4 regions of the Streptomyces sp. NPDC048277 genome follow, and region 4 is predicted to be linked to each of the others. Evidence: riboswitches for the same ligand, from Rfam matches in the RefSeq annotation. Region 4 holds a riboswitch; each other region holds the start of a gene.
The links. A riboswitch is a leader RNA that binds a small molecule or an ion and turns the genes downstream of it on or off. The one in region 4 is predicted to bind S-adenosylmethionine.
Positions count from the first base shown of each region.

Region 1: another riboswitch for S-adenosylmethionine. It lies ahead of thrC (threonine synthase); the one in region 4 lies ahead of AB0D85_RS05620 (aminotransferase class V-fold PLP-dependent enzyme).
Region 2: another riboswitch for S-adenosylmethionine. It lies ahead of AB0D85_RS14545 (amino acid ABC transporter permease); the one in region 4 lies ahead of AB0D85_RS05620 (aminotransferase class V-fold PLP-dependent enzyme).
Region 3: another riboswitch for S-adenosylmethionine. It lies ahead of AB0D85_RS43160 (hypothetical protein); the one in region 4 lies ahead of AB0D85_RS05620 (aminotransferase class V-fold PLP-dependent enzyme).

Region 1 is NZ_JBEZLQ010000012.1:177,159-180,358, forward strand. It holds gene AB0D85_RS25930 (MoaD/ThiS family protein) at 1-99, opposite strand, end outside; gene thrC (threonine synthase) at 148-1,431, opposite strand; SAM riboswitch class I at 1,450-1,603, opposite strand; gene AB0D85_RS25940 (glucosyl-3-phosphoglycerate synthase) at 1,761-2,705, shown strand; gene AB0D85_RS25945 (transposase) at 2,834-3,200, opposite strand, start outside.
Region 2 is NZ_JBEZLQ010000005.1:357,346-360,545, forward strand. It holds gene AB0D85_RS14540 (glutathione S-transferase C-terminal domain-containing protein) at 1-673, shown strand, start outside; SAM riboswitch class IV at 693-804, shown strand; gene AB0D85_RS14545 (amino acid ABC transporter permease) at 1,200-2,183, shown strand; gene AB0D85_RS14550 (amino acid ABC transporter ATP-binding protein) at 2,180-2,968, shown strand; gene AB0D85_RS14555 (transporter substrate-binding domain-containing protein) at 3,032-3,200, shown strand, end outside.
Region 3 is NZ_JBEZLQ010000030.1:63,933-67,132, reverse strand. It holds gene AB0D85_RS43170 (NAD(P)-binding domain-containing protein) at 1-466, shown strand, start outside; gene AB0D85_RS43165 (MHYT domain-containing protein) at 566-1,624, shown strand; gene AB0D85_RS43160 (hypothetical protein) at 1,629-1,838, opposite strand; SAM riboswitch class IV at 2,115-2,226, opposite strand; gene AB0D85_RS43155 (metallophosphoesterase) at 2,324-3,200, shown strand, end outside.
Region 4 is NZ_JBEZLQ010000002.1:209,693-212,892, forward strand. It holds gene AB0D85_RS05610 (ubiquinol-cytochrome c reductase cytochrome b subunit) at 1-101, shown strand, start outside; gene trpD (anthranilate phosphoribosyltransferase) at 235-1,299, shown strand; SAM riboswitch class IV at 1,454-1,570, shown strand; gene AB0D85_RS05620 (aminotransferase class V-fold PLP-dependent enzyme) at 1,735-3,099, shown strand.

The DNA of each region.
Region 1 (3,200 bases), on a different contig from region 4:
GGCGATGACCTCACCGAGGTTCGCGCCTTCGGCACTGACTTCGGCCTGGCCACCGGTGTAGGTGCGCAGGATGGTGGGGATGCGAACGTTGACGCTCACGGTTTGAACCTCCGGACAGGGCGGCGCCCCGGTTTTTTTACGGCCGACTTAGGCGAGCCCGGCCTCGTGGAACGACTCGAGATTGGGCCGAATGGTCGCGGTGAGACCCGTACCCGCGACCGCGTCCAGCGTCTTCAGTCCATCACCGGTGTTGAGTACAACGACCGACTTCGACGGATCAATGAGCCCATTCTCAATGAGCTTCCTGGTGACTCCAACCGTCACACCGCCGGCGGTCTCCGCGAAGATTCCCTCGGTCCGCGCGAGCAGCTTGATCGCGTCGACGACCTGCTCGTCGGTGACGTCCTCCACCGCGCCGCCGGTACGGCGGGCGATGTCGAGGACGTACGGACCGTCGGCCGGGTTGCCGATCGCCAGCGACTTGGCGATGGTGTTCGGCTTCTGCGGCCGGACCACGTCGTGCCCCGCCTTGTACGCGGTCGACACCGGCGAGCACCCCTCCGCCTGCGCACCGAAGATCTTGTACGGCTTGTCCTCGACGAGCCCGAGCTTGATCAGCTCCTGGAGGCCCTTGTCGATCTTGGTGAGCTGCGAGCCGGAGGCGATCGGGATGACGAGCTGGTCCGGGAGCTGCCAGCCGAGCTGCTCGCAGATCTCGTACGCCAGGGTCTTCGACCCCTCCGCGTAGTACGGCCGCAGGTTGACGTTGACGAAGCCCCAGCCCTCGCCGGCCGGGTCGCCGATCAGCTCGGAGCAGAAACGGTTCACGTCGTCGTAGTTGCCCTCGATGCCGACGAGCTCGCCGCCGTAGATCGCGGCCATGACGACCTTGCCCTGCTCCAGGTCGTGCGGGATGAACACGCAGGAGCGGAAGCCGGCCCGGGCGGCGGCGGCGCCGACCGCGCCGGCCAGGTTGCCGGTGGAGGAGCAGGAGAGCGTGGTGTAGCCGAAGGCGCGCGCGGCCTCGACGGCCTGGGCGACGACGCGGTCCTTGAAGGAGTGCGTCGGGTTTCCGGAGTCGTCCTTGACGTACAGGCCGCCGGTGACGCCCAGTTCCTTCGCCAGGTTGTCGGCCTTGACGAGCTTGGTCCAGCCGGGGTTGATGTTCGGCTTGGTCGCCACGTCCGCGGGGACGGGCAGCAGCGGCGCGTAGCGCCAGATGTTCGCGGGACCCGCCTCGATCCGCTTCCGCAGCTCCTCGGTGTCGTAGGCCGAGAAGTCGTACGCGATCTCGAGCGGGCCGAAACACTCCTCGCAGGCGAACACCGGGCCGAGCGGCACCCGGTGGCCACACTCGCGGCAGCTGAGCGCTGCGGCGGGACCGAGGTCTACGGTGGAATCGGTGCTGGTGGCAACAGTCTGCACAGCCATGTGAGGCGAGGCCCTTTCTCCTCATCTTCCTCACGACGCATCTCGCCGTGAGACGGATTTGGCACCTTCCCTAGCCGGGAGCCTCGCGATGATCAACAGTGATCTACGAGTACCGACTGGAGGGTTGCCGGGGCTTCATCGGGCCGTTTCCCTCTGCCCCTCTGGATGAGCTGTATGCGGTTGTCAACACACGGTGACCACAGGACATGCGATGGTCATCGGCGTTGTTCAAGACTGTAACCGAAGGCCAGGACAGTTGAGAGAGTCGTCCGAACCGCGAGATGGATCACACGTGGCAGTGTGGTCGTGACAGTGAGGAGCCGCTGACTGTGCTGGAAGAAGTCGAGCGCTGGCTGGCCACCCGCTCCTGGTCCGTGAACGATCGCCCGCTGCACCGGATACTCGCCGCCAAGCAGCGGTCGGGTCAGTCCGTCTCCGTCGTGCTGCCCGCGCTCAACGAGGAGGAGACGGTCGGTGACATCGTCGCGGTCATCCGCCACGACCTGATGCGGCAGGCGCCGCTCGTCGACGAGATCGTGGTCGTCGACTCCGGCTCCACCGACCGTACGGCGGCGGTGGCCGCGGCGGCGGGCGCGCGCGTCGTCCACCGCGACGAGATCCTCCCCCGTATCCCGGCCGTCCCCGGCAAGGGCGAGGTCCTCTGGCGCTCCCTGCTCGTGACCACCGGGGACATCGTCTGCTTCATCGACGCCGACCTGAGGGACTTCTCCTCCGACTTCGTCTCCGGGATCGTCGGCCCGCTGCTGACCGACCCCGACGTGGACCTGGTCAAGGCGATGTACGACCGCCCGCTCGCCGGCGCGGCCGGGCAGGGCGGCCGGGTCACCGAACTGATGGCCCGCCCGCTGCTGAACATGCACTGGCCGCAGCTGGCCGGTTTCGTCCAGCCGCTGGGCGGCGAGTACGCGGCCCGCCGCTCCCTGCTGGAACAGCTCCCCTTCCCGGTCGGCTACGGCGTGGAGCTGGGCATGCTGGTCGACGCCCTGCACCTGGTCGGCCTGGACGCCCTCGCCCAGGTGGACGTCGGTGTCCGCAAGCACCGCCACCAGGACGGCCAGGCGCTGGGCCGGATGTCCGCCGCGATCTACCGCACGGCACAGCTCCGGCTGGCCCGCGGGCATCTGATCCGGCCCTCGCTGACCCAGTTCGAACGGGGTGAGGACGGCTTCGAACCGCGCACGTACTCCGTGGACACGGAGGAACGGCCGCCGATGGCGGAGATCGCGGAGTACGCCGAGCGCCGGGTGGCGTGACTTCGACGTGCGTTCCGTATACGGCCGCTCGTCGGGCGTAGCCGTACGTTTGAGCGTTTCCGGGCCGGGCTAGGTTGAGGCGTGTGACTCCACCCACGCGTAAACGCGCGGGCTTCCTGCGTCGGCAGCTAGGCCACGTCGCAGAGGACCAGCCCGGCCCTGTTGAGGACGTTCGTCGCGCCGACGTGGTCCGCGTTCGCGGTGAAGCCGCACGCCGTGCATTCGAACTTCGCCTGGGTGACGCGGTTCTCCTTCGCGGCGTGCCCGCATGCGAGGCACGTGCGGGAGGTGTTGCGGGCATCCACTTCGACCACGTGGCGGCCGGCGCTTTCAGCCTTGTTCGCCAGGATCGAGAGGAACTGCGCCCAGCCCGCGTCGAGGATGCTGCGGTTGAGCGCGGCCTTGGTGGCGGCGCCGTTCGGCAGGAAGGCGCCGTTGTTGTCGGGGGCGGGCTTGGGTTTGGGGGTGCGGGTCATGCCCGCGGTGTTCAGTCGC
Region 2 (3,200 bases), on a different contig from region 4:
GCGCCCGCTGTACGAGGCGAGCGCGCACCGCTACTCGGGACCGGCCCTCGCGCCCGTGCTCAGCGACGACTGGTCCGGCCGGATCGTCAGCACCCACAGCCGCGACATCCTGCGCGACCTGGACCGTCACTTCGGCGACGGTGTCACCCGGCTCCATCCGTGCGGCGCCGAGGCGGAGATCGAGGCCGTCGAGCGGCTGTGCGCGGAGGGCATCGAGCGGTCCGCGCAGCGCGCCGGCCGCGAGGGCGGCGACCCGGCGGCGCTGGACACCCTGCTCGCCACCCTGGGCGAGCTGGAACGCCGGCTGACCGGGATGGAGTTCCTGATCGACGGTCAACTCACCGCCGCCGACGTCGAGTTGTGGGTCGCCCTGGTGCAGCTCGACACCGTGCACCGCAACCACCTGGACGCCTCCGCCGTGCACCGCATCGCCGGCCACCCGGTGCTGTGGGCCTACGCCCGGCGGCTGGCCGCACACCCGGCCTTCGGCGCCCACCTCGACCTCGACGGCATCGCCCGCCGTCACCACGGCCGTTGCCAGGGGCTGGAAGCCGCCGGCGCGGCTGTCCAGATCCTGGACTGGGCCGGTCATGCGGCGGACACTTCCGCAGGTGAGAGCGGCCCGAACCGTTCCGCCAACTGGACAGGCGTTGACATTCGTTCGGGCAGCTGACTTACTTACGGCTCAGAACGGTCAAGAGCGTCAGCATCAAGCCCTGGCTTGCTGACCGGCAACCCTCGCGTCGCGGTGGGGTGCCCCAGGTGACGACCGGACCGGATGACGACGTTCGGTAAGCGCGAGGCCTCCGGGCCACCACAACAATGACAGGTGACGGACATGTACGCAGTTTCCAGGACGGCCCGGCGCCGCCCTCAGAGCTGCGTACAGCCGTACCCGAGCCCGCTCGTCGCCGACCGTGCCGTCGACCTGCTCCGCGTCAACAGCGCCCTGTGTAGCGCGTGTACCGCACCGGGCCGCGCCCGCTGTCAGGTCTGACCGGGCCTTCCGGCCCTTCCCGCCTGTCTCGCCCGCACCCCGCAGCAGTCTCTCCTCGCCGCACGCCGCCTCCCCGGTGTGATCTCTTCCGCCCAGCCCCCGCATCCCGCGCGCCCCCGCGCCCCGTGCCGTGCCCGAACACGGTGCGGCCGCGCCTGCCCGCTCGTGGGAGGCGGGGTGTCCGACTTCGCCGGAGCCCGCCATGAGTGAACCCCCAGGCGCCACCATCGCCGCCCCCGAGGCGCCAGCCGCCGCCGACGAACCGTCAAAACCACTGACAGCACAGCGAGTTCTGCCCCTGCGCAGGCCGGGACGGTGGATCGCCACCGCAGTCGTCCTGGTCCTGGTCGCCCAGTTCGCGCACGGACTGGTGACCAACCCCTTCTACCAGTGGGACCGCTGGGGCTACTGGTTCCTGCGGCCGACCATCCTCGACGGACTGGTCATCACCCTCGAAGTCACCGCCTACAGCGCGGTGTTGGGCCTCCTCGGCGGCGTCCTCCTGGCCCTGGCCCGGCTCTCGGGGAGCCCGGTGCTGCGCGCGGTCAGCTGGACGTACGTCTGGGCGCTGCGCTCCATCCCGCTCATCGTGGTGCTGCTCTTCCTCTACAACTTCAGCGCGCTGTACAAGACATTGAGCGTCGGCGTTCCCTTCGGACCGGCCTTCTTCTCCTTCGACGAGTCGAAGCTCGCCACCGACATGGTCATCGCCGTCATCGGCCTCAGCCTCAACGAGGCGGCCTACGCGGCCGAGGTGGTCCGCGGCGGCATCCTCTCCGTGGACCAGGGCCAGCACGAGGCGGCCGCCGCCCTCGGGCTGCCCAAGGGCTACCAGTTCCGGAAGATAGTCTTCCCGCAGGCCCTCCGGTCGATCATCCCGAACTACGTCAACCAGCTCATCGGCCTGATCAAGAGCACTTCACTGGTGTTCTACGTCTCGCTGCTCGACCTCTTCGGCACCGCGCAGAGCATGGGCTCCACCTACCCCGGCGACATCGTGCCGCTGCTGCTGGTGGTCACCGTCTGGTACCTGATCCTCACCAGCGTCGTCTCCGTGATCCAGTTCTACGTCGAGCGGTACTACGCCCGGGGCGCCACCCGTTCGCTGCCGCCGACGCCCCTGCAGAAACTGCGGGCGGGCCTCATCGATCTGCGCGCCCGCCTCCGCCGGGAGGCCGCCGTATGAGCACCACCGACACCCTGGAGACGGCCCCCGCCTCCCTGGAGATCCACGACGTCCACAAGTGGTACGGCGCCCACCGCGTCCTCGACGGCGTCGATCTGACCGTCCGCCCCGGCGAGGTCACCGTCATCCTCGGCCCGTCCGGCTCCGGCAAGTCCACGCTCCTCAGGGTGATCAACCACCTGGAGAAGCCCGAGATCGGCCATGTCAGCCTGAACGGCGAACCGATCGGGGTGAAGCGCCAGGGCGACCGGCTCAAGGAGCTGAGCGAGCGCGCCATCCTGGCCCAGCGCAGCCGGATCGGCTTCGTCTTCCAGAACTTCAACCTCTTCCCGCACCTGACCGTGCTGGACAACGTGGCGGCCGCGCCCGTCGCCACCGGAAAGCTCGGCAAGCCCGAGGCGCAGCAGCTGGCCAAGGAACTCCTCGAACGCGTGGGCCTCGGCGAACGCGTCGGCGCCTATCCGCGGCAGCTGTCCGGCGGCCAGCAGCAGCGCGTCGCCATCGCCCGCGCCCTCGCCCTGCGCCCGGGCGTCATCCTCTTCGACGAGCCCACCTCCGCCCTGGACCCCGAACTCGTCGGGGAGGTCCTCGCCGTCATCAAGGACCTGGCCACCAGCGGCACCACGCTCGTCATCGTCACCCACGAGATCGGCTTCGCCCGCGAGATCGCCGACCGGGTCGTCTTCATCGACGGCGGAAAGATCGTCGAGCAGGGCCCGCCCTCCGAGGTTCTCGACAAGCCACAGCACGAGCGGACCAGGGACTTCCTCAGCAAGGTCCTCTGAAAGGTCCTGCGACCTTCCCCGCAACGCCCTCACCCTCATCACCGGCACCGACAAGGAACGGCCATGTCTACCCACTTCACCCGACGCAGCCTGATCAGAGGCCTCACCGCGGCCACCGCCGTCGCCTCCCTCGCCACCGGGCTCGCCGCCTGCGGTGGCAACAGCGACGCGGCCACCACCACCGACAGCGCCAAGACCGGGGAGGTCGTCGTCGGCCAGGTCTCCAACGGCG
Region 3 (3,200 bases), on a different contig from region 4:
GGCGGACGTGGTGGTGCTCGCCGTGCCGTTCGACGTGGCCAAGCAGGTCGTGACCGAGTACGGGGACCAGCTCGCCGGGAAGACGGTCGTCGACATCTCCAACCCGGTGGACTTCTCGACCTTCGACTCGCTCACGGTGCCCGCGGACAGCTCCGCCGCCCAACAGCTCGCGGACGCCGCCGCGCCCGGCACACGGATCGTGAAGGCCTTCAACACCACGTTCGCCGGTGCGCTGGTCGCCGGTGAGGTCGGCGGACTGCCGCTGGACGTGTTCATCGCGGGCGACGACGCGGCGGCCCGCGACCAGGTGGCCGAGCTGGCCTCCTCCGGCGGCCTCAACCCGGTGGTCGTCGGCGGCCTCCGCCACGCCCGTGAGCTGGAGGGCATCCAGTTGCTGCACATGGCTCTGCAGACACGGCCCGAGGGGCACGGCTGGATGAGCGCGATCAAGATCGTCGCCCCGTGATGCCGTAGCGGCAGCTGAAGTCCCGGTGAACGCCGCGTCCGCCACCCCCGGCCCGTAGTACCTTCCCCACAACAGCCGTGACTCTGGGGGGAGTTACATATGCACGGCACGATAAGCGGGTTCCACTACGGCGCGGTCACTCCGGTGGCGGCCTATCTGATGGCCTGTCTGGGCGCGGCGCTGGGGCTGCGCTGCATCGTCCGGTCGCTGTACCACAACGGGCAGTCCTGGAAGCCCGGTTGGCTGGCCCTGGGGGCGGCCTCGATCGGCTGCGGCATCTGGACGATGCACTTCATCGCGATGATCGGTTTCCATGTCCAGGGGACCACGATCCGCTACGACGTGAGCCTGACCCTGCTCAGTCTGGCGGTGGCGATCCTGGTGGTCGGCATCGGTGTCTTCGCGGTCGGCTACCGGGGCGCGACCGCCGGCACCCTCTGGGCGGCGGGTGTGGTCACGGGGCTCGGTGTGGCGGCCATGCACTATCTGGGCATGGCCGCGCTCCGCCTTGACGGAACGATTCACTACGACCGGTTCACGGTCGCCCTGTCGGTGGTGATCGCGATCGCGGCGGCGACGGCCGCGCTGTGGGCGGCCGTGTCGATCCGGGGCTTCACGGCGAGCCTGGGCGCCAGCCTGGTGATGGGCCTGGCGGTGTCCGGCATGCACTACACCGCCATGGCGGCCGTGAGCGTCGATCTGCACCCGGCGTCCGTCACCGCCTGGTCGAGCGGGTCACCGACGTCGCTGCTGTTGCCCATGCTGCTGGGCCCGGCCGTCTTCCTGCTGCTGGCCGGGGTGGTGGTGATGTTCGACCCCCTGCTGGTCCTGGGCGAGGACGACTGGGACCGCGGGACGGGCGAGAAGGGCGGGCCCGCGACACCGGCCCGGGCGGCGCGTTCACGGCCGCCGGGCCCACGCGGCGGACGCACCCCCCGCAACCGCTACAGCCGTCCGGCCCGCCCTGCGCCCGGCGGCGGGGGCCGGCCCGGCTCGCCGACCCGGGCCGCATCGGCCGCCACGGACCTTTCCGGCGCCCCGGGCGGCACCGGCCCGTACGACACACCCGGCGGCACCGGTCGGCACGGCGCCCCCGCCCGCCCCGCACCCGGCCCACAGGATCGGTACGGCACCCCCTCGAACCCCTACGAGTGGTGACCGCTCAGCCCTCCGCCCGCTCCTCCTCCGGTGCGGCGCGGTGGGTGAGGGGTGCCCGCAGGTCCAGATGCTCGCGCAGGGTCGTACCGGTGTACGCCGTACGGTAGACGCCGCGCTCCTGCAGCTCCGGGATCAGCAGCTCGACGATGTCGTCCAGGCGGTCGGGGATGAGGTACGGCGTGACGTTGAAACCGTCGACGGTGCCGTGGCGCACGTAGTGGGCGAACTTGTCGGCGAGACCGGACGGAGTGCCGACGTGCCCGCGCTGCGGTCCGGGGGCGATGACAGTGTCCCGGCGCGACCAGCCATTAACGTCCGCCTGCTGCCGCCATTCGGCGGCGACCTTGCGCGGATCGGCGATCCGGCGGGCGCCGAAGGAGCCGTCGTTCTCCTCGACGAGCGGGTCCTCGGCGGGCAGCGGCCCGTCTCTGCAAGTGCGTTCGGCGCAGCGGCTACCTCGACCACACCGACCTCCCCCAGTTCTCGGCTTCGCTCGAACCGGGGGACGACTGGGACATCCGCCGAGCCGTCACCTGGGGCACCCCGCCGCGTCGAGGGTTGCCGTCCGGCCTGCCAGGGCTTGATCACCGGAACTCGTGGCTCGGGCGAACCGTGGCTCGGCGTGTCCTACGACGTCGAGGGAGCCGCGAACGGCGGGCCGACAAGGCCTCGGCAAGGGCGCGTTGCTACGGTGCCCCGGTGTCTGACTCCTCACGCGATACCGCAGAAGGCGCCGGCTGGGGCTCGGCCGAACGCGGCGCCTACAAGCAACTGATGCCGGAGCACGTCGAGAAGATCTTCTGGTTCGACCCCAGAACCCTGTGGGCCGCCCGCAACGGCGTGCTGGCGTCCTGGTTCGGCGACCCGACCGGCCGTACCCGCAGCCGCTGGGTGGCCCAGCGGGCGGCGGCCGGAGCGCCCGCCGACAAGGTGATCCGGCGTCATGAGGCGGACCGGTTCTCGTTCATGGTGATCGGCGACACCGGTGAGGGCGACGACTCCCAGTACGCCGTCGTGCCGGGCTTTCTGAAGGCGAGTCAGGACACCGACTTCGCGGTGATCGCGAGCGACGTGATCTATCCGGTGGGCACCACCGACGACTACGGCACCAAGTTCTTCCGCCCGTACCAGGACTATCCGGCGCCGATATACGCGATACCCGGCAACCACGACTGGTACGAGGACCTCGGCGCGTTCATGCGCGTCTTCTGCGAGGACACCCCGCCGCTCCCGCCCGAACCGAAGCCCCGCCCGCTCACCCGGGCCTGGTGGCGCGCCCTGCTGTGGCACCGGCCGCGCCCGGCCGACGAGCAACTCTTGTCGGACGCAAGGAAGTTGCGGCCGACGCAGCAGCAGACGGCCGTACAGCCGGGCCCGTACTGGGCGATCGACGCCGGGCCGGTCCGGATCGTCGGTATCGACACCGGTCTGCTCGGCACGATCGACGCCGAACAGGGCGCCTGGCTGCGCGAGGTGTCCCGGGGGCCGCGCCCGAAGATCCTGGTCACCGGCTCCCCGCTGTACGTGGACGGCGAGCACCACCCGTGCCCGATCGAGGGCGGCGGCACGGTCGACG
Region 4 (3,200 bases):
GCGCCAAGCTGAGCAGCGCCTACTACGGCGAGGACAACCAGATCCCGAAGCCCACTGTGGAGGAGTACAAGGAGATCACGAGCGGCCACGGCCACCACTGATCGACGCGTCGCCACGCCACGGCGAAGGGCCCCCGTCCGGTGTACGGACGGGGGCCCTTCGCCGTGCCCGGGGCTGGATAGGGTAGGCCCTGACACTGCCTTTTTCATCGGTACGACGATCAGGAGCGGCCTTATGAGCGCTGTGACCCCCGCTGGAGGCGATATCGCGGCGGGCCGTTCCTGGCCCGGGGTACTGAACGCGCTGCTGTACGGCCAGGACCAGAGCGCCGAGGCGACGGCCTGGGCGATGGACCAGATCATGCGCGGCCAGGCGACCGACGCGCAGATCGCGGGCTTCGTCGTCGCCCTGCGGGCGAAGGGCGAGACGGTCGAGGAGATCAACGGCCTCGTCCGCACGATGTACGAGCACGCGAACGTCATCGAGGTGCCGGGCCGCACGGTCGACATCGTCGGCACCGGCGGCGACGGCGCGAAGACGGTGAACATCTCCACGATGTCGGCGCTGGTGGTGGCCGGCACGGGCGCGAAGGTCGTCAAGCACGGCAACCGTGCGGCCTCCTCCGCGTCCGGTGCCTCGGACGTCCTGGAGAAGCTCGGCGTCAACCTCGACCTGACCCCGCAGCGGGTCGCCGAGGTCGCCGAGGAGGCCGGCATCACCTTCTGCTTCGCCGTGAAGTTCCACCCGGCGCTGCGCCATGTGGGCGCCGCGCGCGGCCAGTTGGGCATCCGCACGGTGTTCAACATCCTCGGCCCGCTGACCAACCCCGCGCGGGTGCGGGCCCAGGCGGTCGGCGTCGCGGACCCGCGCATGGCACCCGTCGTCGCGGGCGTCTTCGCGGAGCGCGGCAACTCCTCCCTGGTCTTCCGCGGCGACGACGGCCTCGACGAACTGACGACGACCGCCACGTCCCGCGTGTGGATCGTCCGCGACGGCAAGGTCACCGAGGAGACCTTCGACCCGCGTGACGTCGGCATCGACCTGGTCCCGGTGGAGGCCCTGCGCGGCGGCGACCCGTCGTACAACGCGGAGGTCGCCCGCAGGCTCCTGGACGGCGAGACCGGCCCGGTACGGGACGCGGTCCTCCTGAACTCGGCGGCGGCCCTGGTTGCCCTCGATCCGGGCCCGGGAACGCTCGCCGAGCAACTCCGCGCCGGCATGGCCAGGGCGGCCGAGTCCATCGACTCGGGTTCCGCCAAGCGGGCGCTGGAGCGCTGGTCGGCGGCGACGCACAAGTAGGGGCCGCGGCCGCCGGGTCGAGGCGCGGTTCGGCACCGCCGGACCGCGCCGTCGCGGCTGATCGCCGTAGCGGCGGAGAAAAGGGAGACTCCCCTGTCCCGTCATCCGGACAGGAGTTGCGCGTCCGCGATCACTTCCCCTACGTTTTTCCCCAGGTCATGAGTGACAGTCATGAGGCCCCGGCCGACTGTCCGGCAACCCTCCGTCCGTGGCGGGGTGCCCCGGGTGAAGACCAGGCCGTAGGCAGCGAGGTCTACGGCAAGCGCGGACCCCTCGACACACCAGGGGTCCTGGTCGTACGAGGGAGCCTTCTGTGAGCAAGCGAATGCGATAGGGCGTAGAGCCCCGCCTCCGCGTACCCCTTTGCACTTTTCCCCGTGTCGTCGACGTACCGTCCGGCGCGGCGGTTCCGCTCACCCTCACAGGAGTTTCGCCATGTCCGTCTCCACCGCTGCCTCCGCCCAGTCCGTTTGTGCCCCCCTGCCCGTTCTGGGCCGGGATGTCACCGTCCCGCTCGTGACCGGCGGCGAGGTCACCTACGCCGCCCTCGACTACGCGGCCAGCGCCCCCGCCCTGCAGCGGGTCTGGGACGACGTCGCGGCGTACGCGCCGTACTACGGCAGCGTCCACCGCGGCGCCGGCTACCTCTCCCAGCTCTCCACGGACCTCTTCGAGAACGCCCGCAGGACGGTCGCCGAGTTCCTGGACTGCCGCCCGGACGACCAGCTGGTCTTCACCCGCTCGACGACCGACTCCCTGAACCTCCTGGCCCGCGCCCTCCCCGCCGACTGCCAGGTCTTCGTCTTCGAGACCGAGCACCACGCCTCCCTGCTGCCCTGGCAGGACGCGCGGGTCACCTACCTCGACGCCCCGCGCACCCCGCGGCAGGCGGTGGCGACCCTGGAGCGCGCGCTCGCCGACCGCGACCCGCACGGCCCGGCCCTGGTCTGCGTCACCGGCGCGTCCAACGTCACCGGCGAGCTCTGGCCCGTACGGGAGCTCGCGGCCGCCGCGCACGCGCACGGCGCCCGGATCGTCCTGGACGCGGCCCAGCTGGCCCCGCACCACCCCGTGTCCGTCCGTGACCTGGACGTCGACTGGGTCGCCTTCTCCGGCCACAAGCTGTACGCCCCCTTCGGTTCCGGCGTCCTCGCCGGCCGCGCCGACTGGCTGCGGGCCGCCGAGCCGTACCTCGCGGGCGGCGGCGCCAGCCGCAGGGTCACCCGGCGCGAGGACGGGGGAGTGGCCGTGGAGTGGCACGAGAGCGCCGCGCGGCACGAGGCCGGGTCGCCCAATGTCATCGGCGCCTACTCCATCGCCTCCGCCTGCAAGGCGCTGACCGAGGCCGGCTTCGACACGCTGGTCGCCCGGGAGCGGCACCTGATCGAGAAGGTGCGGGCGGGGCTGGCCGAGGTCCCGGAGGTACGGATCCTCTCCCTCTTCGGGGACGACGCCCCGCGCGTCGGTGTGATCAGCTTCGTGGTGGACGGCTGGAACAGCTCCCACTTCGCGGCCGCGCTCTCCGCCGAGTACGGCATCGGCGTCCGCGACGGCCTCTTCTGCGCCCACCCCCTGGTCCGCACGCTCCTGGGCTCCGCCCCCCAGACCCAGGGCGAGTGCGGGGCGCCGGAGGCGGCACCGGGGGAGAAGTCCCTCAACGCGATCCGCGTCAGCTTCGGCGCGGGAACGCCGGACGAGCATGTGGAGCGGTTCGTGACCGCGGTGCGGGAACTGGTGACCGACGGTGCGAAGTGGTCCTACCGCACGGAGGACGGCCGCTGCGTCCCGGCGGTGAGCTGACCTACCTGTTTTTAAGGGGCGCGGGGAACTGCGCGACCAGCCACGACGCACCCGCAGGAGACCACACCGCGGGCCGGTGGGGGCTGAGCGCGCAGTTCCCC